One region of the Geodermatophilus sp. URMC 65 genome, then DNA from elsewhere that is predicted to be linked to it. Evidence: predicted binding sites of a transcription regulator. Region 1 holds the regulator's gene; each other region holds the start of a gene.

Region 1 (6,924 bases):
AGGAGCGGATGCGGGAGAGGTTCAGGCCGGCGCCCGAGCCGCCCTTGAAGATCAGCCCCTCCTCCCGGTACCAGTTGAGGATCGAGTCCATCGTGTCGTCGACGGCGAGGATGAAGCAGGCGCTGACCTGCTGGGGCGCGCTCGTGCCGACGTTGAACCACACGGGGCTGTTGAAGCTGAAGTACTGGTGCAGCAGCATCCAGGTCAGCTCGTGCTCGAAGATCTCGGCGTCGCCCTCGCTGGCGAAGTAGCCGTGCTCACGGCCGGCCTGGCCGTAGGTCAGCACCACGCGGTCGATGAGCTGGCGCAGGCTGGTCTCGCGCTGCGGGGTGCCGACGGCGCCGCGGAAGTACTTCGTGGTGACGATGTTGGTGGCGTTGATGCTCCACTCGGCGGGGAACTCCACGCCGCGCTGCTCGAAGTTGATCGAGCCGTCCCGCCAGTTGGTCATGACGACGTCACGACGCTCCCAGGTCACCTCGTCGTACGGGTGCACCCCGGCGGTGGTGAAGACACGCTTGACCTTCAGGCCCTTCCCCCTGGTCGGCGCCTTGGCGGCGCGACGCGTACGGCCCGACAAGCGATCCTCGGTCTCGGTCACGGAGCTCTCCCTGTGTTGTGGGCGTTTCGGCGGCTGGGGAAGAGAGCCGCCCTCTTACTAGCGGGTGCTGCTGACAGTTCTGCTCAGACGGCGGTGGTCGTCATCGACCGGGTCCGCCGTCAGGGGCGGCCTGACCGCGCCCCCCACCCCGCCGGCGCGCCGGCGGGTCCTGCATGCCAGGCAGCGGCGGGGTGCCGGCGGCGATGTGCCGGGCCCGCAGCTCGGTGATCTCCTTCTCGAAGTCCTCGAGCGAGGTGAAGGCGCGGTAGACGCTTGCGAAGCGCAGATACGCGACCTCGTCCAGCTCTCGCAGCGGTCGGAGGATGGCCAGCCCCACCTCGTGGCTGGGGACCTCCGCCGCACCGGTGGCCCGGATGGCGTCCTCGACCTGCTGGGCGAGCTGCTGCAGCTGGTCCTCGTCGACCGGCCGTCCCTGGCAGGCCCGGCGGACGCCGGCCACCACCTTGCTGCGGTTGAACGGCTCGCTCACGCCGCTGCGCTTGACGACGGCGAGGACGGCCTCCTCCACCGTGGTGAACCGCCGACCGCACGCGGGACACGAGCGGCGGCGACGGGTGGTCGCCCCCTCGTCGGCCTCGCGCGAGTCGATGACGCGGCTGTCGGGGTTGTGGCAGAAGGGACAGCGCACGGCCGATCCCCTCCCCTCGCGACGCGCTCCGGCGCGGGTCCGCCCGGGCGTCGCGGCGACCGCGGGAGCGGCCGGAGCGACGGGCCCGGGAGACCGGCTGTGGACCTCCCTGGGGACATCCGGTGGACGTCGTGGGGAGTGCCTGAGGACGGCCTGTGGACGGACTTACATCGGTGCAACTACTAGATGTAGGGGAACCCTAGGTCCGGCTCCACTAGATCTGCAAGCCGAACGCCAGGCGCGTCGTCCGCCGAGATGACTTCGTGACCACCCGCGCACACTCGTCACACGCGCCCCGGGAACACGCCGGGGAACCTGCCGCAGCGGACGCGGGACGCGCCGGTCGGGCGCGACAGGACGACCGGGCCGGTCGGCGCAGGGGCGTCGCGCGCCGGGCGCGGGGACGCCGATCCGGACGCCTCGTGCGGGGTGTGAGGGGAGTCCCGTCTCAGGCGTGGAGGGCCTCGCCGGGCCGCCCGAGGCGGGGACGGGGGGCGCGGTCGCCGAGCCGCAGGGGGCGGGTCAGGCAGTCGGCCTCGATCGCGCGGGGCATGAGCACCGTGGCGTCACCCAGCTCCGGGCCCGACGCCTCCTCCGGCTGCTCCGCAGCGTCCGCCGCCCGGTGACGTCCGACCCGGTGCCGGCCGGCGGCCGCGCCCGCGGGGACGGCGGGCTGCTCGGCGGTCACGTCGCCGCCGTGGCGGCGGCGACGGCGACCGGTGGCCGGAGCCGACACGGGGAGGACGCCCGCCACCCGCTGCTCACGGGCGGCGGCCTCGCTCAGCGACAGCAGCGGGGCGGCCGCGGCGCCGGGCAGCAGCTCCTCGCCGAGACCCGAGAAGGGGTCGAGCCCGCTGTCCGGCACCAGCACCGGCCGGCTCTCCGGCAGGCGCACCTCGGGCAGGTCGATCCAGGTCTCCCGGTCGGCGCCGGCCACGGTCACCCGCACCCACACCTGGCACGCGCCCTGACCGTCGTGCCGCCACCCCAGCAGCGAACCCGGCCACCAAGCGCCCTCGACGAACACCTCGCAGCGCTGCGACTGCTGCGTGAAGACGGCGGCCCGGTTGTCTGAGATCGCTGACACGGAGCTGACCGTAAACGGGCTGTCAGCCACAGAGTGCCAGCGACTCGGCACGACGGGTTGACGAACCTGGCCGCCACCTCTTGTCGCTCCTCGACCGCCCCCCTGCCGCGGGCGACCGCGCGACTCAGGGCAGCTCGAGGACCTGGCCGGGGACGAGGGCCGAACCCTCGAGGCCGTTGAGCTCCTCGATGGCGTCGACCACCGTGCGCACGTCCTGGTCGGCACCGGCCGCCTCCCCGGCGATCGACCACACCGTGTCGCCGGGCTCCACCACCACGCTCCGCTCGCCGGCCAGCTGCAGTCCACCGTCGCCCGCACCCCCGACGAGCGAGCCGAGCGCGACGGCGCCGACGAAGGCCAGGGCGAGCACCAGCCGGCGCCCTCTGCAGGTCAGGCGCAGCCGTGGGACGGCAGCCCCCTCCGGGGTGGCGCACCCCCCGCGCACCGCTCGGGACGGCACCGCGCGCGACGCGGTCGGCCGGCCAGCCGAGGACGCCGGCTCCCGGCGACCGGGGGCCCGGCCGGCGCCCCGGGCCGAGGGAGCCGGGTCCGCGGTGCGCGGCTCCGGGCCCACCGGGCGGTCGGGCACCGGCCGCAGGTGGCCGGCGACACGGGGACCGGTCCCGGTCGGACCCGACGCAGCAGGCGTCCGCGGGGCGTGCCCGGACGCAGCCGCCGTCCGGGCGGGGCGCCCGGACTCGGCCGCACGCCCGTCGTCCACCGACCCGAGCAACGGACGCCACGGGACCTGGACCGTCGCGTCGAACTCCAGCACAGCCTGCCGCACGCTCGTCATGACCACTCCTCCTCCGACGCCCCGCTCGCTCGAACGCACGTTCGATCGAACGCCTGTGCGATGTCTACCGCATCCCGCCGACGAGGTCGACCCGACACCGCACGTCGGCTTCGAACACACGTTTGAAGTCCCGGCTCCGAGGCGCTACCGTCCGGAGCAGCACCCGTCCGCCGTCGCCGCGAGGGCGCCGGCGGGTCGGGGCCGGCGGCGGCCCCACGCAGTGGAGCCGGCCCGGTCCGGCTCCCGGGCGGGCGCAGGACGACAGGGCCGTGGCGACACGGCCGGCGAGGAGGAGACGTGGCGGGCACGAGCGGGACGTCGGGCGGCGGTGTCCGGGGCGGAGGCGGCTCGTCGCGGCGCGCGTCCGGGAGCCGGACCGCCGCACCGGAGGGCGCCGGGACGGCGTCGGTGCGCACCTTCCCCGACCGGGGCGAGAGCGGCGACGGGCTCACCCAGCGGCAGCGGCGGGTCCTCGAGGTGATCCGCGACTCGATCGAGCGGCGCGGCTACCCGCCCTCGGTGCGCGAGATCGGCGAGGCGGTGGGGCTGTCCTCGGCCTCCTCGGTGGCCCACCAGCTCAGCGTGCTGCAGAAGAAGGGCTGGCTGCGCCGCGACCCCAACCGCCCGCGCGCGCTCGACGTCCGCCTCCCCGGCGACACCCCCGGCGCGCCCGCGCCCGCGGTGGTGGCCCCCGCCGGCGCCGAGGAGACCCCTGCCCCCACCTACGTCCCGCTCGTCGGCCGGATCGCCGCCGGTGGCCCCGTGCTGGCCGAGCAGGCGGTCGAGGACGTCTTCCCGCTCCCCCGCGAGCTGGTCGGCGAGGGCACGCTGTTCATGCTCAAGGTCACCGGTGACTCGATGGTCGAGGCGGCCATCTGCGACGGCGACTGGGTCGTCGTGCGCCAGCAGCCGACCGCGGAGAACGGCGAGATCGTCGCCGCCATGATCGACGGCGAGGCGACGGTGAAGACCTACAAGCGGCGCGACGGGCACGTGTGGCTGCTGCCGCACAACCCCGCGTACGAGCCCATCCCGGGGGACGACGCCACCGTGCTCGGCCGCGTCGTCACGGTGCTCCGCCGGGTCTGAGCCGGTCCCGCCGGCGCGGTCACGGCCGCGCCGGCGGCCGGGTGCACCGCCGGCCTGTCGGCCGCGCCGTACGCAGGCCCCGGCCGGAGCACCGTAATGTGGAACGAGGGCCGAGACCTCAGTCGCGCCGGCGCACCAGCTTGCCCCCGAGCCAGACGAGCACGCCGGCCACGACGGCGGCAGCGACCGCCGCCGCGACCGGGGGCGGTCCGTCGTCGCCGGACAGCAGGCCGGAGACCATGCCGTCCGCGGCCGCCGCTGACGACGAGGGTGCCGCCTCGGCCGGCAACGGCACCACGGTGACGTCGCTGACCAGCCCCTCCCCGGCGACGACGAGCGCCGCGGAGTCCCCGGTGAAGCTGATCGCCTCGCCCTGGGGCGCCTCGGGCAGGGCGACCCGGCGGGGCTCCCCCGCCAACGCACCGGCCACGTCCGAGCCGGTCAGCGGCCAGACGTAGGCGTCGGTGTAGGTGCGCAGCGCGATCCAGCGCTCGTCGGGCGAGACCGCACCGCCGGTGACCATCAGCTGACCGGCGCGGCCGACCGGGCCGCCCGGCGTCCCGGTGAGCACGAACTCCACCCGGCCGACCTCGGTGAGGCCGACCGTGCCGTCCTCCACGAGCGCCGAGACCGGCCGGTACACCTCGCTGGCGCCCAGCACCTCCTTGGTCACCAGGTACGGCGTCCCGTCGGGGGCGAGCAGCAGCGCCTCGACGTCCCGCGGGCCGTCGGGGTACGCCAGCCGGTAGACCGAGCTGCTGCCGTCGGCGTGCAGGGCCAGCAGCGCGACCGTCGTCCGGGTGCCGGTGTTGTCGCCGGTGTCGGCGAGCCAGACGGTCCCGTCGACCGCCGGCGCCATGTCCTCGGGGTCGAAGGGGTCCACCGCCGCGGAGCGCACGGTGACCACCGCGCAGGTCCCGTCCAGCACGTAGACGTCGAGGGAGTCGCCGCCGTCGTTGTGCACCAGCATCCGGTCGCCCACCTCGACCAGCCCGGAGACCTCCGGCAGCCGGGGGTCGGTGAGCTGGCAGCGCGTCGCGGGTGCGGGCTGGTCGACCGGTGCGGCGGACGCGGGCAGGGCGGGCCCGAGGCCGAGCATCAGCGCGAGGCCGGTCCCGGCCGCCAGACGCCGCCCCCTGGCTCCGCTACGCGGACGACCGGCCAGCTCGGGCACCGACCCAGCGTGACACCAGGACCGCGTCGAGCAGGTGAACCACGCCCAACAGCAGGATGCCGACGGCCGCTCCGACCACGGCGTCGGTGACCCAGTGGAAGTCGAGGGACACCATGGCCACACCGGTGGCCACCGGGCCGGCGATGCTGAGCACCCGGGCGGTCCGCTGCACCCACGCCGCGAGTCGGTACTGCACCACCTGCCAGCGGGCGACCCCCCACATGAGCACGGCGTTGGCGACGTGCCCGGAGGGGTAGGAGGCGCCGTCCCGGTGGAAGAACGACCCGGGGTAGGCCGGGGCCGTCCGGCCCGTTCCGTACTTGAACGAGTAGACGACGACGGTGAGCAGCACCAGCGCCAGCAGCACCCGCACCAGCGGGAGGACGGTGCGGAACCGCCACCCGAGGTAGCCGACCAACCCGGCCAGGACGATCAGGATGAAGCCGCGCCCGCCGAGCTGCGTCACCGCCCACACCGGCCAGTAGGCGGCCGAGTCCTTCAGGTCCCAAGCGCTGACCACCTCCGAGACCCGCAGGTCCATCCGCTCGAGCACGCCGCGGCCGAGCAGGTCGACGGTGACCACGACGGCGACCACCAGGGCGGCTCCCAGGAGCCACCGCGACGGGCGGCCGGCCGGGACCTCAGCGTCCGAGGCGTCCGGCGGGGAGGTCCCCGGACGCCGCCGCACCGCGCCGCTGGTCACGCCGGTCACGGTACCGGGCCGTGACCTGACCGTGACCTCGCTCGCCGGGGGGCGGGTCAGGCGACCGGCGCCGCGAACCCCTCGAGGGCGGCGGCCAGGCCGCCGTCGACCCGGGCGCTGAGCCGCGTGCCCCCGGCCTCGTGGGTCTCCTTCAGCACCTCGCCGTCCCGGTGCACCCGGGCCACCAGGTCGCCGCGGTCGTAGGGCACCAGCACGTCGACCTCGACGTCGGGGTGCGGCAGCCGGGCGGCCACGACCTCGCGCAGCCGCTCGAGGCCGGCGCCCGTGCGGGCCGACACCCACACCGCACCCGGCAGGGCCCGGCGCAGGGTGAGGACGTCCTCCTCGCTCATCGCGTCCACCTTGTTGACGACGATGAGCTCCGGGACCGACGCGGCCTCGATCTCGCCCAGGACCACGCGCACCGCCTCGATCTGCCCCAGCGGGTCGGGATCGGAGCCGTCGACGACGTGCAGCAGCAGGTCGGCGGCGGCCACCTCCTCCAGCGTCGACCGGAACGCGTCGACCAGCTGGTGCGGCAGGTGCCGCACGAAGCCGACGGTGTCGGTGAGCGTGTACTCGCGGCCGTCCGGGGACTGCGCGCGGCGCACCGTCGGGTCCAGGGTCGCGAACAGCGCGTTCTCGACCAGCACGCCGGCGCCGGTCAGCCGGTTGAGCAGGCTGGACTTGCCGGCGTTGGTGTACCCGGCGATCGCCACGCTCGGGACGGCGTTGCGCCCGCGCGACGAGCGCTGGGTCGCCCGTGCGGTCGCCATGCCGGCGATCTCCCGGCGCAGCTTGCTCACCCGCGCGCGGATCCGCCGC
Region 2 (6,924 bases), 2.0 Mb from region 1:
GACCTGGCGGACTTCCTGCGGCTGCGGCAGGGCTACTGCGAGCAGTACGCCGGGGCGATGGCAGCGCTGGTCCGGGCGGCCGGCGTCCCGGCGAGGGTGGTGCTCGGCTACACCCCCGGGACGGTGCAGCCCGACGGCAGCCGGCTGATCACCAACAACGACGCGCACGCCTGGGTCGAGGTCTACTTCGACGACCTGGGCTGGGTCCCCTACGACCCGACCCCGATCGACACCGACCGCGCCGTCGAGCTGCCGTGGGCGCCGCGGCCGCAGGACCTGGAGGTCGACCCGCGCACCGACCCGACTCCCGCGCCTGCGCCCGCCCCGACGGTCCCGACGCCGCAGGCCCAGCCGACGCCCCAGGGCGCGCCGGTGCCGCAGGCCACGCCGCAGCAGGCCGACTCGTGGGTGCCGGCCACCCTGCGCACCGCGGGCGTCGTCCTCGCCGTCCTGGCGCTGGTGGCGGTGCCGGCCGGGCTGCGGGTGCTGCAGCGCCGCCGCCGGCTGGCCGCCGGCAGTGCGGCGGCGCTGTGGGACGAGCTCACCGCCACCGCGCTGGACCTCGGCCGGACCGCCGACCCCACCCGGACGCCGCGGCAGGTGGCCGAGGCCCTGGCCGAGGCGGCCGAGCCCGGCGGCGGCGCGCACCGGCCGGGCCGGCGCGCGGAGGCCGGTTCCGGGGTGGCCGCCGCGGTCACCCGGCTGGCCCGGGCCGAGGAGGCGGCCAGCTACGCCCGCCCCGGCAGCGTCCCCGTCGCCGGCCCGGAGCTGCGCGCCGCCCTGGCCACCGCCCGCCGCGGGCTGCTGGCCGCGGCGCCGCGGGGTGCCCGGCTGCGCGCGCTGCTCTGGCCGCCGTCCCTGGTGGCGGGGCTGCGCGCGGCCCTGCCCCGGCTCCGGTGGGGCGGTCGGACGGCGCTGCGCGGCTGAAGGAGGACCCGGTCGACCGGCCCGCCTGATCTGGCCCCTGCGCAGGGCGGCCCCGTCCAGGGCACCGCCCCGAGCCTGCGAGGGCGTGTGGCCCCGTCCATAGGCTCGCCGCGAGCCTGCGAGCGGTGAGGAGGACGGGGTCCTTCTGGGGGTCCTTCTGGGGGCCCTTCTACTGCAGGCGCAGCAGCCGCTCGGTCAGCTCGGTCAGCGGCACGGTGAGGGTGAACCGGCCACCCTCGGACTGCAGCCCCGCCTCGCGGACGCCGGCGGCCACCCACTCGGGGATCGCGTCGAGCAGCGCCTCGACGTCGAGGAACACCGGTCCCTCCCCGGGCTCGGCGTCGGACATCGCCTCCTCCTCGGCCCGGTCCGCCGTGGTCCACAGGGGGACGACGTCGTGCCCGTCGCCGTCGGTCCACGGGGCCACGCCGTCCTCGTCGCCCCAGGCCCACAGGCCGCCGCCGGCGGCGAGGTCGTCCCAGACGGCGGTCGTGTCGGGGTCGGTCACGGTGCCTCCTGCGGGGAGTCGGGGCCAGGAACGACGACAGCCGCCGTCCGGGAGGGACGGCGGCTGTCGTGCGGAGCTGCGGGCTACTGGTCGTAGCGGCGGCGGAAGCGCTCCTCGAGCCGGTTCTTCAGCGGCTGCCGGCGGACCTTGCCGGCGCGACCGCGACCGCCCCGGCCGGAGGCCGTGCTGCCGGCCGGGGCGCCGGGGCCGGCCTCGACGGCGCCGGTGGCCGAGCGGTAGTTCAGGACGGCGAGGGCGAGCCCGCCGAAGGCGACCAAGAAGCCGAGGGCACCCAGCGGCACCGACGGGATCACCGCGCCGCCGATGAGCGCGGCCATGCCCAGCACGAACAGCAGGGCGCCCAGCTGCAGCTTGCGACGGGCCTTGCCGCGACGGTCACCGGAGCGGACCGACGAGGCGAACTTCGGATCGTCATCGACGAGGGCGCGCTCGATCTGCTCCAGCAGTCGCTGCTCGTGCTCGGAGAGCGGCACGTCGACCTCCACGTGGGCCAAAGCCAAGACCCGACGGCGGTGCCCGCCGTCGGTGACACCGAGGATACGAGCCCTGCGCGGGGTGCGAAAGGCGGGCCGCGCCGGGCTCGCCGTGATCACCCCGGCGGGTGGCCCGCGGTGTCTGCGGGGAGACGAACGGGGCGCCGCCGGAGTTCCCGCCACCCGGTGGGGAGCGACCTCGTCGGGCGTGTCCCCCGGCGCCGCGTCCGGCTCACCGGGTGCGCTGTCCGTCTCGGTGCAGCAGCGTCGCCGGGCGCACCGCGCCGGCGCCGAACCGGCGGGCGGCGCGGTCGGCGGCCAGCTCGGCCTCCCGGCGGCCGTGCTCCCGGGCGCCCAGCTCGAGCTGGCGCGGCGTCTCCCCGGCCGGCACCAGGCGCTCGGCGCGCACACCGACCAGCCGGATGCGGGCCCGGTCCAGGCCGAGGGCGTCGAAGAGGGCACGGGCGGTGTCGTAGAGCTCCTGCCCGACGTCGGTGGGGACGTCGAGGGTGCGGCTGCGGGTGATCGTGGCGAAGTCGGCGAAGCGGACCTTGATCGTCACCGTGCGGGCCAGCCAGCCGGCCGAGCGCAGCCGGCCCGCCGTCCGCTCGGCCAGCCGCAGCAGCTCCCGGTGGATGACGGCGGGGTCGTCGACGTCCGTGCCGAAGGTCTCCTCGTGCCCGGTCGACCGCTCCGGCTCGTCGGGCACCACCCGGCGCGGGTCGCGCCCCCAGGACAGCTCGTGCAGGTGCGCGCCGGCCGCCGGGCCCACCGCCCGCTGCAGCGTGCGCACCGGCACGTGCGCGAGGTCGCCGACGGTGCGCAGCCCCAGCCGCAGCAGCACCTCCTCGGTCTTGGCGCCCACCCCCCACAGGGCCCCGACCGGCAGCGGGTGCAGGAACCCCATGACCTCGGCCGGCCGGACGACCAGCAGCCAGTCGGGCTTGGCGGCGGTGGAGGCGAGCTTGGCGACGAACTTGGTGCCGGCCACGCCGACCGAGCAGGTGATGCCCTGCTCGTCGAAGACGCGGGCGCGCAGGTACTCGCCGATCTCGGCGGCGTCGCCCAGCCGCCGCCCGGCGCCGGACACGTCGAGGAAGGCCTCGTCCAGGCTCAGCGGCTCCACCAGCGGGGTGATCGAGCGGAACAGCGCCATGACCGAGCGGGACACCTCGGTGTAGAGCGCCATGTCCCCCGGCAGCACCGTCGCCGTCGGGCACAGCCGCAGTGCGCGGGACGTCGGCATCGCCGCGTGCACCCCGTAGCGGCGCGCCTCGTAGGTCGCCGAGGTGACCACCCCGCGGTTGCCCGCCCCGCCGACGATCACCGGCGTCCCGGCCAGCTCCGGCCGGCGGCGCACCTCGACGCTGGCGAAGAACGCGTCCATGTCGACGTGCAGCACGGTGCAGCCAGCAGCACGGGACGACGACCCCGACGACACCCGACCCCTCCCCGTTGCTCGAACGCGTGTTCGACTCGCGGAGGACGCTAACGCCCGCGGACCCCCGGCGGCACCTCGACGCGGCGCCGTGACCCAGACGTTGCCGACAGCCCGTCACCGCTGGTCCGGGCGGGTGTGTGAGAGCAGGATGCGAGAGGTACAGCACCCCTCGGAGGTCGCCGGCCGGCGACCCGGACCCCACGTGATGGGAGACCCATGGCTCTCGACGACGACGACATGACCAGCACCGAGGGCCACGGCCCGGCCGACGGCGGCGCGGCGGGTGGCGGTTCCGACGGCGGCGCGGACGGCGGTGCCGACAGCGGCGCCGGCCACGGCCCCGCCGACGGCGGCGCCGTCGGTGGCGGTTCGGACGGCGGGGCCGACGGCGGCGCGGACGGCGGCGCGGACGGCGGTGCCGATGGCGGTGCCGATGGTGGCGCGGACGGCGGGGCCGACGGCGGCGCGGACGGTTCCGCCTGACCGAGGACCACACCGCGCAGGGCCGGCCGGACGACCGGCCGGCCCTGCGGCGGTGCACCGCTCTGGACCCACGGGTCTTCGCCGAGGAGCACTGGGCCCGCCGGCCGCTGCTGACCCGCGCCGAGGAGACCGGCGGCTCCTTCGACGACCTGCTCGACCTCGCCGCGGTCGACGAGCTGCTGTCCCGCCGCGGGCTGCGCACCCCGTTCCTGCGGATCGCCAAGGACGGCGCGGTCGTCGACGCCAAGCGCTTCACGACCTCAGGAGGCGCCGGTGCCGAGGTCGCCGACCAGGTCTCCTCCGACGCGGTGCTGCGGCTGTTCGCCGACGGCAGCACCGTCGTCCTGCAGGGGCTGCACCGGCTCTGGCCGCCGCTGATCGAGTTCGCCGACCAGCTGGCCGCTGACCTCGGCCACCCGACGCAGGTCAACGCCTACGTCACCCCGCCGTCCTCGCGCGGGTTCTCCCCGCACTACGACGTCCACGACGTGTTCGTCCTGCAGGTGGCCGGCGAGAAGCACTGGCGCATCCACGAACCGGTGCTGACCGACCCGCTGCGCACCCAGCCGTGGAACGACCGGGCCGCCGCGGTGGCCGCCGCCGCCGAGCGCGAGCCGGTGATCGACGCGGTGCTGCGCCCCGGTGACGCCCTCTACCTGCCCCGCGGCTACCTGCACTCGGCGACCGCGCTGGGCTCGATCAGCGCGCACCTGACCGTCGGGATCCACTCGGTGACCCGCTGGGCGGCCGCGGAGAGCGCGCTGGACCTGGTCCGCGTGCTCGCCGCCGACGACCCCGAGCTGCGCCGCTCGCTGCCGCTGGGCGTGGACCTCGCCGACCCGGCCGCGGTGGCCGACGACGTCGCGACGGTCGTGACCGCGCTGAAGGGCTGGCTCGACCGCGTCGATCCCGCCGAGGTCGCCGACCGGCTCCGGGCACGCACCTGGTCGCAGGTCCGCCCCGAGCCGGTGGCGCCGCTGGCCCAGGCGACCGCGGCCGCCGCCCTCTCCCCCGACACCGTGCTGCGGCTGCGCCGCCGGCTGCGCTGCCGGCTGCGCGAGGCCGCCGGCGGCCGGGTGACGCTGCTCGCCGGACGGCGCTCCCTCGAGCTGCCCGCCGAGACCCGGCCGGCCGTGGCCGAGCTGCTGGCCGCCGGCGAGCTGAAGGTCGCCGACCTGCCGGGGCTCGACACCCCCGACCAGCTCACCCTGGCCCGCCGGTTGGTGACCGAGTCCATCGCCACCGTGCCCGGTGCGACCACGGAGCACCATGGGGGGCGTGAGCACGCGCCCGGGAACGGATCGTGAGCCGGGCGGACCCCGGCACGTGACCGAGCTCGCGAGGTCACGCAGGAGCACAGCACCGCCGGTCACGACCCATCCGAGCGCCAGCGAGGAGGGACCGTGACCGAGCTCGCGAGGTCACACATGTGCACAGCACCGCCGGTCACGACCCATCCAAGCGCCAGCGGGGTGACGCCGTGACCGCTCCGGCCGACTTCTGCCAGGTCGCGGCAGCGCCCGGACTACCCGCGGGACGGCTCGACCCCGACCGCTGCTCGGTGCAGGCGCTGGTCCGCGGCGACTCCAGCATCGGCACCGCCTCGCCGGCGCAGCGCTGGCTGCTGGTCGAGCAGCCGGGGCCGTGGGGCGCCGACGCGCTCACCCAGTCCCGGTTCGACCCCGCCGTCGCGCCGCAGTTGACGCACCGGGCGCGGGTCGAGGGGGTGCGGGTGCTGCTGGTCCGCCGTCCCGGCGACCGGCTCGCCGACTCGCAGCGCCGCTGGGCCTACGTCGACGGCCGGCCGGGCGTCGAGGGCGTGTGGTGGTCAGTGCGCGACAGCGACGCCGAGCTGGTCGACGTGCCGTGGGACGGGTCGGTCGGCGAGCGGGCCGACCGGCCGCTCTACCTGGTCTGCGCGCACGGCGGGCACGACGCCTGCTGCGCGCTGCGCGGGCGGCCGCTGGCCCGGACGATGCCCGCCGACGACGTCTGGGAGTGCAGCCACCTCGGCGGCTGCCGGTTCGCCAGCAACGTGCTCGTGCTGCCGCACGGCTTCTACTACGGCCAGGTGCCGGGGGACGGCACCGAGCTGGTCGAGGCGCACGCCGGTGGCCGGGTCGCGCTGCCCTGGCTGCGCGGCCGCTCCGGGCTGCCCGCGCCGGTGCAGGCGGCTCAGCACACCGTCCGGGCGGAGCTGTCGCTGCTCGGGGTCGACGACCTGTTGCCGAGCGACGTGCGCCGGCTGACCCCGGCCGGGGCCGAGGTCGAGCGGTGGGTGGTCACCCTCGCCGGCCCGGACGGTGACGTCGTGACCGAGGTGGAGAGCCGGCCGTCGGAGGAGTCCGCGCCGCTCACCTGCCGGGCGCTGCACCCCGCGCACGGCCGCACCTGGCACGTGCGGCTGCTCTCCGGCGTCTGAGCCCGGGCTCAGGCCGCGGCACCGACCGGGGCCGCCTCGACCAGCCCGTGGGCGACCAGCGTGTCGTACACCGCCGTCGCCAGGGCCCCGATCCGGTCGTCGTCGGGTCGGCTGTTCAGCCCCATGGCGAGGATGAGCCCGGACTCAGGGTAGTAGGCGTGGAGGAAGCGGAAGCCCAGCGTCTCGCCCTCGTAGAACCAGAAGGTGCCCAGGTCGTCGGTCATCTGGGCGACCCCCAGGCCGAACCCCCTCGGGTCGTCGGCGGTCGTCCCCTCGATGGGCTCCCCCGTCGCCGTCGAGACCAGGCTCAGCAGCTCGGCCTGCTGTTGCGGCGGCAGCAGCCACCCATCGTACAGCAGGCGTGTCCACAGGGTCATGTCGGCCGGCGTGCTCACGACCGCGCCGGCGCCGCGCGCCCAGGACAGGGAGTCCCGGCTGACGTCCCGTCCGACCAGCGGGGACCACTCGGGATCGCTGGTCCGGAAGTAGTAGCCGGCCGGCATGCGGTCGGCGACCCCCGGGGGGTAGAGGTGCGAGCGGTAGTACGTGTCCCGCAGGCCCAGCGGTACGAGGAGCCGGGCGGAGAGCTGGTTGGCGTAGCCGGTCCCGGTCACCTCCTCGACGATCATCTCGGCGAGGACGTAGTTGG
Region 3 (6,924 bases), 2.0 Mb from region 1:
CGGCTACCCGGGCACGGAGGACCGCCGGTCGCCGTCCCTGCGCCGCGGGCGGCGCGGCGTCGAGGAGGTCGTGCACCGCGGGCGGTGGTGACGGCGGCCCTGGTTGACTGCCCGGCGTGAGCGACTCCCGCGCCGTCCTGGTCACCGGTGGGTCGCGCGGCATCGGCCGCGCGATCGCGCACGCCTTCGCCGCCGCGGGCGACCGCGTCGCGGTGCACTGGGGTGCCTCGCGGGAGCGCGCCGAGGCGGTGCTGGCCCAGCTGCCCGGCGACGGGCACGTGCTGGTGCAGGCCGACCTGGCCGACGCCGACGCGGTGGGCCGCATGGTGGACGAGGCCGCTGCGGCGCTGGGCCGGCTCGACGTGCTGGTCAACAACGCCGGCGTCTTCACCGCCCACCCGCCGCTGTCGGTGTCCTACGAGGAGTGGCAGGCGGCCTGGTCCCGGACGCTGGCGGTCAATCTGCTCGGCGCGGCCAACGCGACCTTCCGCGCGGTGCCGCACCTGGTCGCCGCCGGTGGGGGCGCGGTCGTGAACGTCTCCAGCCGCGGCGCGTTCCGCGGGGAGCCCGACACCCCCGCCTACGGGGCGTCGAAGGCCGGGCTCAACGCCTTCGGCCAGTCGATGGCGATCGCGCTGGCCCCGCACGGCATCTCGGTGGGCACCGTGGCCCCGGGCTTCGTGCAGACCGAGATGGCTCGCGAGGTGCTCGACGGACCGGGTGGGGACGCCGTCCGCGCGCAGTCCCCCTACGGCCGGGTGGCCCGCCCGGAGGAGGTCGCCTCGGCGGTGCTGTGGCTGGCGTCGCCGGGGGCGCGGTTCAGCACCGGGACGATCATCGACGTCAACGGGGCCTCCTACCTGCGCAGCTGACGCACACTCGGCGTGTGGCCCTGACGCTGCCCCGCCGTGCCGGCCGGCGCACCAACGTGGGCCTGCTCGCGCTGCTCCTGCTGGCCGGGGGCACCGGCGTGCTCGCCTTCGCCGTCGGGTCGCCGGTGCCGGCGCGGCTGGTCGTCGCGGCGCACGGGGCGGCCGGACTCGGCCTGCTGCTGCTCGTCCCCTGGAAGGCCGTCGTGGTGCGGCGGGCGTGGCAGCGCCGCCCCACCGGCAGCGGTGGCGTCTCGCTCGGGGTGGCGACCCTCCTGACGCTGCTCACCGGGGTCCTGCACGCCGTGGGGGTGACCGGGCCGTGGTCCTGGTCGGCCGGGATCCCGGTGCTGCACGTCCACGTGGCCGCGGGCGTGGGCACCGGCGCGCTGGTCGTCGTCCACGCCTGGGGACGACGGCAGCGGCCGCGGGCCACCGACCTCGGCCGGCGCGGCCTGCTGCGAGCCGGTGCGCTGGGCGCCGGCGCCGTGGCCTTGTGGGGCGCCGGCGAGGGACTGCTGCGACTGACCGGCGCACCGGGCGCCCAGCGCCGGGCCACGGGCTCGTTCGAGCGCGGCACCGACGAGCCGGCGGCCATGCCGGTCACCCAGTGGATCTCCGACGCGGTGCCGGGCTCCCCCGCTGCCGTGCTCGTGCTGGCCGCTCCGGGTCGGCGGGTGCGGGTGCCGGTCGCCGACCTCGACCGGGGGGACGTCGTCCGTGCGGCGCTCGACTGCACCGGCGGCTGGTTCGGCGTCCAGGACTGGCGCGGCGTGCGGCTGGACCGGCTGCTCGCCTCCCTGGACCGGGAGCTGCCGGACGGCGGCAGCGTCGACGTCGTCTCGGTCACCGGGTTCCGGCGCCGGCTGCCGCTGTCCGAGGCGGGCGGGCTCCTGCTGGCCACCCACGCCGCAGGCCGGCCGCTGTCGCCGGGACACGGCGCCCCGGTACGGCTGGTGGCCCCGGGACGGCGGGGCTTCTGGTGGGTGAAGTGGGTGGCGCGGGTCGAGGTCGTCGACGCGCCGTGGTGGCTGCAGTCGCCGTTCCCGCTGCAGTGAGTCAGCTCAGGGTCTGCAGCCAGTTGGTGAGCAGCTGGGCGCCGGCGTCCCCGGACTTCTCCGGGTGGAACTGGGTGGCCGACAGCGCGCCGTTCTCCACCCCGGCGACGAACCGGTCGCCGTGCTCGGCCCAGGTGACCAGCGGAGCGGCCAGCGGGGACGGCACCCCCTCGGAGCCCAGCGGGAAGTTGCGCACGCCGTAGGAGTGCACGAAGTAGAAGCGCTGGTCCTCGAGCCCGTCGAAGAGCACCGTCTTCTCCGGTGCCTGCACGGTGTTCCAGCCCATGTGCGGCAGCACCGGCGCCTGCAACTGCTCGACCACCCCGGGCCACTCGCCGCAGCCCTCGGCGTCCTGACCGTGCTCGACCCCCCGCTCGAAGAGCACCTGCATGCCCACGCACACACCCAGCACCGGCCGCCCGCCGGCCAGGCGGCGGCCGATCACCCGGGGCCCGTCGACGGCCTTGAGGCCCGCCATGCACGCCGCGAAGGCGCCGACCCCGGGGACGACGAGGCCGTCGGCCTCCAGCGCCGCGTGCGGGTCCGCGGTCACCGTGACGTCGGCACCGACCCGGGTCAGCGCGCGTTCGGCCGAGCGGAGGTTGCCCGAGCCGTAGTCGAGGACGACGACCTTCTTCACGGATGCCACGGTACGTAGGAGCGGTGCCGCGCCCGACGGGATTCCCGCAGGTGGGGTGGCGGACGTCGCACAGGCGCGGGCCCTCCGCATGCTGCTCGCCCTCGCCGTCGTCACGCTCGTCGCGACCGGTCTGGTCGTCCTGCTCACATGAGGGGCCGCCCGCGTGAGCCGACGTCGAAGCCAGCGTCAAGGCCTGTCGCGAATCTGTGGACACGCTCCTAGCTGCGGTTTCACGTTGATCGAGGGCTGGCGCTCGGTTGGACTTCGAACACCTGATCGAGTCGGTGGGAGGTGTCGTGGACGAGCTGCTCGCCGCACTCGACGCCCTGGGCGCGGAGGACCTCGCGCCGTTGTGCGGCCCGGCCCTGCTGGACCGGTTGGGTCCGCTGCTGGTGGCGCAGAACCGGCTGGCCGCCGAGGTGGCGCGCACCGTGCGGGAGTGCGAGGTGTCCGGGGCCGCGGAGGTCGACGGGCTGAAGTCCATGGCCTCCTGGCTGCGCGGGCACGGGCACCTGTCGACCGCCGAGGCGGCGCGGGTGGTCCGCGCCGCCCGCGCCCTGGCGCACCTGCCGGTCATGGCGGAAGCGTTCGCGGCGGGTGACGTGACCGGTGAGCGGGCCGGGCTGATCGGGCAGGTGGCCGAGCCGAAGGCCCTGGCCTTGGCCGCCGAGCACGGCGTGGACCTGGGCGCGGTGGACACCGTGCTCAATGGCGTGGCCAGGGCGGCTCCGTGTGCCGACGTGGCCAAGGCGGTGCACCACTACCTGGACCGGCTGGATGCCCACGGCCCGGAGCCCGATCCGACCGAGGGCCGCCGGCTGGTGCTCGCCACGCACGCCGACGGGTCGGTCTCCGGCCGGTTCGACCTGGATGCCGTGGGCGGGGAGAAGCTGCAGACCGCGCTGGAGTCGCTGGTGCAGGCCGGCCGCGGCGCCGCCGACGAGCGCACCCGGGCCCAGCAGCAGGCCGACGCGCTGGTGCAGCTGTGCGACAACGCCCTGACCGCCGGCGGCCTGCCCATCCTGCGCGGGCACAAGCCTCAGGTCATCGTCAAGATCGACCTGGAAGACCTGGCCGACCCGCGGTCGGCCGCGGGACCGCCGACATGGGCTTCGGCGCCCAGATCTCCGCCGCCCGCGCCCGCTGGCTGGCCTGCGACGGACAGGTCACCCGCATCGTCATGGGCCCCGACGGGGTGCCGCTGGACCACGGCCGCACCGTGCGGCTGTTCCCGCCGCACGTCCGGCGCGCCGCGGAGGTCCGCGACGGCGGCTGCGTGTTCGCCGGGTGTAGCGCGCCGACGTGGTGGTGCGACGTGCACCACCTGCTGGCCTGGATCCACGGCGGCGCCACCGATCTGGACAACGCCGCGCTGCTGTGCGAGCGGCACTCTCACCTTGTGTGCACCACGGCTTCCGGGTCGAACGACAACCGAGTGGCCGGTGGCGCACCTGGCGGCCCGACGGCACCGAGATCTGATCGGGCCCCAGCACACCGGACCACCGCTGGCCACCGCCGCCTGACACCCGGCCGACGCCACCCGCCGCAGCCGGTGGCCGACCGACGCCACCTCCGGGCAATCGGTCGACTGCCGGCCGCTCGTGTGCACGGATCGTCATCGGCGCGGGGATCCGTGGGTGAGGACGCACGACGAGCGCAAACAGGTCGTCGTAGCCGTACGGCGCGTACACGCGGGGCCCGAGCATGTGAGGGATGGGGCGAGGGTCCTTCGTCAGTCCCCACGGCCAGCGCCGCAGCCCGCTCGAGGACCTCGACCACGGTCGGGTCGGCCAGGACGACGTCGAGGAGCCGCCCGCCGGCGCTCACACCAGCCGGAGGACGCCCGATGCCGTGGCGAGCACCGCGGCCACCAACAGCACGACGGCGAAGGCGACCTGCGGGCCGGTGCGCCCCTTGGTGTCGTGGTCGGCCTTCCAGATGCTCCACGCACCGCCGAGCAGGAAGCCGCCGAGGACGATCAGCAGGACCGCGAAGGTCATCCCTGCTACAGAGCGCCCTTGGTGGAGGGGACGTCGTGGACCCGCGGGTCGATGGCGACCGCGGCCCGCAGCGCCCGAGCCAGCGCCTTGAACTGGCCCTCGACGATGTGGTGGGCGTCGCGGCCGGCGTACAGCACCCGCACGTGCAGGCTGATCCGCGCGTTGAAGGCGAAGGACTCGAGCACGTGCTTGGTGAGCGACGTCGGGTAGTCCGGCCCGATCATCGGCGTCATGTTGTCCGGCTCGGAGTGCACGAAGTACGGCCGGCCGGAGAGGTCGACGGCCGCCTGGGCGAGCACCTCGTCCATCGGGATCGTGGCGTCGCCGTAGCGGGTGATGCCCTTCTTGTCCCCCAAGGCCTCCGCGAACGCCTGACCGAGGGCGATGGCGACGTCCTCCACGGTGTGGTGGGCGTCGATGTGCAGGTCGCCGTCGGCCCGCACCGTGAGGTCGATGCCGCTGTGCTTGGACAGCGAGGTCAGCATGTGGTCGTAGAACCCGACCCCGGTGCTGATCGAGCTGGTGCCGGTGCCGTCGAGGTCCAGCTCGACGACGAGCTTGGTCTCGCTGGTCTCGCGCTCGACGCGTGCGGTGCGGCTCACTTCTCCTCCTCGCTGGCGCTCGTCGGCGGCGTTCGCCGGCTCGCGGTGTCCACGCGTGAGCTCGCAAGCTCGCTCACGGAGACGAGTCTCCCAGGTGCTGTTCGGCGACCACCTCACCCAGCGCGGTGAGGAAGGCGTCGGTCTCCTCGGTGGTCCCGGCCGTCACCCGCAGCCAGCCGGGCAGGCCGACGTCGCGCACGAGGACGTCGTGCTCCAGCAGCGCGCGCCACACGGCGGGCGCGTCGGCGAACTGCCCGAAGAGGACGAAGTTGGCGTCGCTCGGGACGCTCGTCAGCCCCAGGCCCGGCAGCGCGGCGACGATCCGGTCCCGCTCGGCCCGGACCGCGTCGACGGTCGCCAGCAGCGCGTCGGTGTGCGCCAGCGCGGTCCGCGCGGCCGCCTGGGTCAGCGACGACAGGTGGTAGGGCAGCCGGACCAGCTGCAGCGCGTCGACGACGGCGGGGTCGGCGGCCAGGTAACCCAGGCGCAGGCCCGCCATGCCGAACGCCTTGCTCATCGTGCGGCTCACCAGGAGCCTCGGCCGGCCGGGGAGCAGGGTGAGCGCCGACCGGGTGCCGGTGCGGGCGAACTCGGTGTAGGCCTCGTCGACCACGACCACGCCGGCCCGCCCGTGGCCGTAGGACGTGGCGTCGTAGATCGCCGCGATCGTCTCGAGCGCGACCGCGGTGCCGGTCGGGTTGTTCGGGCTGGTCACGAAGACGACGTCGGGGCGGACCTCGCGCACCTGCGCGGCGGCCTGCGCGGCGTCGATGCTGAAGTCCTCCCGGCGGTGCCCGTCGACCCAGGCGGTGCCGGTGCCGGCCGCGATTATCGGGTGCATCGAGTAGGACGGCGTGAAGCCCAGCGCCGTCCGCCCTGCCCCACCGAAGGCCTGCAGCACCTGCTGCAGCACCTCGTTGGAGCCGTTGGCCGCCCAGACCTGGGCCGGCTCGACCGTCTCCCCGCTGGTGCGGCTCAGGTAGGCGGCCAGGTCACGGCGCAACTCGAGCGCGTCGCGGTCGGGGTAGCGGTTGAGCTCCAGCGCCGCGTGCCCCAGCGCCTCGCCCAGGTCGGCCAGCAGCTCCGGCGGCAGCGGGTGCGGGTTCTCGTTGGTGTTGAGCCGGTGCTTGACCTGCAGCTGCGGGGCGCCGTAGGGCGTGCGGCCACGCAGCTCCGGCCGCAGCGGGAGCTCGTCGAGGTCGCTCACGAGCGCTGCCGGGCCCGCACGGCGGCGGCGTGCGCGGGCAGGTCCTCGGCGCCGGCCAGGGCGTCGATGTGTCCGGCGACGTCGGTGAGGGCCCGCTCGTCGTACTCGACCACGTGGATGCCGCGCAGGAACGACTGCACCGACAGGCCGCTGGAGTGCCGCGCGCACCCGCCGGTGGGCAGCACGTGGTTGGAGCCGGCGATGTAGTCGCCCAGCGAGACCGGCGACCAGGCGCCGATGAACACCGCCCCGGCGTTGCGCACCCGCATCGCCACCTCGCGCGCGTCCCGGGTCTGGATCTCCAGGTGCTCGGCGGCGTAGGCGTCGACCACGCGCACACCGGCGTCGACGTCGTCCACCAGCACGATGCCGGACTGGCTGCCCTGCAGCGCGGTGGTGATCCGGTCGGAGTGCTTGGTCGAGGCGACCTGCCCGGGCACCAGGTCGAGGACGGCCTCGGCGAGCGCCTCGCTGTCGGTGACCAGCACCGCGCCGGCCAGCGGGTCGTGCTCCGCCTGGCTGATCAGGTCGGCCGCGACGTGCACCGG

Evidence for each region. The regulator LexA, encoded in region 1, represses DNA repair genes until DNA is damaged. The targets are predictions, from matches to a motif close to TCGAACANNTGTTCGA.
Region 2: a site for LexA is predicted at 3,389-3,404, ahead of dinB (DNA polymerase IV). Genes of this name have one in related genera too.
Region 3: a site for LexA is predicted at 2,832-2,847, ahead of ACWIX7_RS01180 (DUF222 domain-containing protein). Genes of this name have one in related genera too.

What each region holds. Positions count from the first base shown of each region.
Region 1 is NZ_CP199954.1:4,011,322-4,018,245, reverse strand. Features, by position in the region: gene ACWIX7_RS19465 (vitamin B12-dependent ribonucleotide reductase) at 1-601, opposite strand, end outside; gene nrdR (transcriptional regulator NrdR) at 702-1,250, opposite strand; gene ACWIX7_RS19455 (hypothetical protein) at 1,699-2,337, opposite strand; gene ACWIX7_RS19450 (LysM peptidoglycan-binding domain-containing protein) at 2,462-3,133, opposite strand; gene lexA (transcriptional repressor LexA) at 3,431-4,222, shown strand; gene ACWIX7_RS19440 (hypothetical protein) at 4,341-5,321, opposite strand; gene ACWIX7_RS19435 (phosphatase PAP2 family protein) at 5,368-6,099, opposite strand; gene hflX (GTPase HflX) at 6,156-6,924, opposite strand, start outside.
Region 2 is NZ_CP199954.1:298,268-305,191, forward strand. Features, by position in the region: gene ACWIX7_RS01360 (transglutaminase-like domain-containing protein) at 1-927, shown strand, start outside; gene ACWIX7_RS01365 (hypothetical protein) at 1,097-1,435, opposite strand; gene ACWIX7_RS01370 (DUF3040 domain-containing protein) at 1,519-1,929, opposite strand; gene dinB (DNA polymerase IV) at 2,162-3,331, opposite strand; gene ACWIX7_RS01380 (BatC protein) at 3,587-3,853, shown strand; gene ACWIX7_RS01385 (cupin domain-containing protein) at 4,162-5,160, shown strand; gene ACWIX7_RS01390 (sucrase ferredoxin) at 5,334-6,275, shown strand; gene ACWIX7_RS01395 (serine hydrolase domain-containing protein) at 6,284-6,924, opposite strand, start outside.
Region 3 is NZ_CP199954.1:249,636-256,559, forward strand. Features, by position in the region: gene ACWIX7_RS01160 (nitroreductase family protein) at 1-91, shown strand, start outside; gene ACWIX7_RS01165 (SDR family NAD(P)-dependent oxidoreductase) at 117-872, shown strand; gene ACWIX7_RS01170 (molybdopterin-dependent oxidoreductase) at 887-1,927, shown strand; gene hisH (imidazole glycerol phosphate synthase subunit HisH) at 1,929-2,567, opposite strand; gene ACWIX7_RS01180 (DUF222 domain-containing protein) at 2,864-4,090, shown strand; gene ACWIX7_RS01185 (hypothetical protein) at 4,391-4,567, opposite strand; gene hisB (imidazoleglycerol-phosphate dehydratase HisB) at 4,573-5,169, opposite strand; gene ACWIX7_RS01195 (histidinol-phosphate transaminase) at 5,243-6,376, opposite strand; gene hisD (histidinol dehydrogenase) at 6,373-6,924, opposite strand, start outside.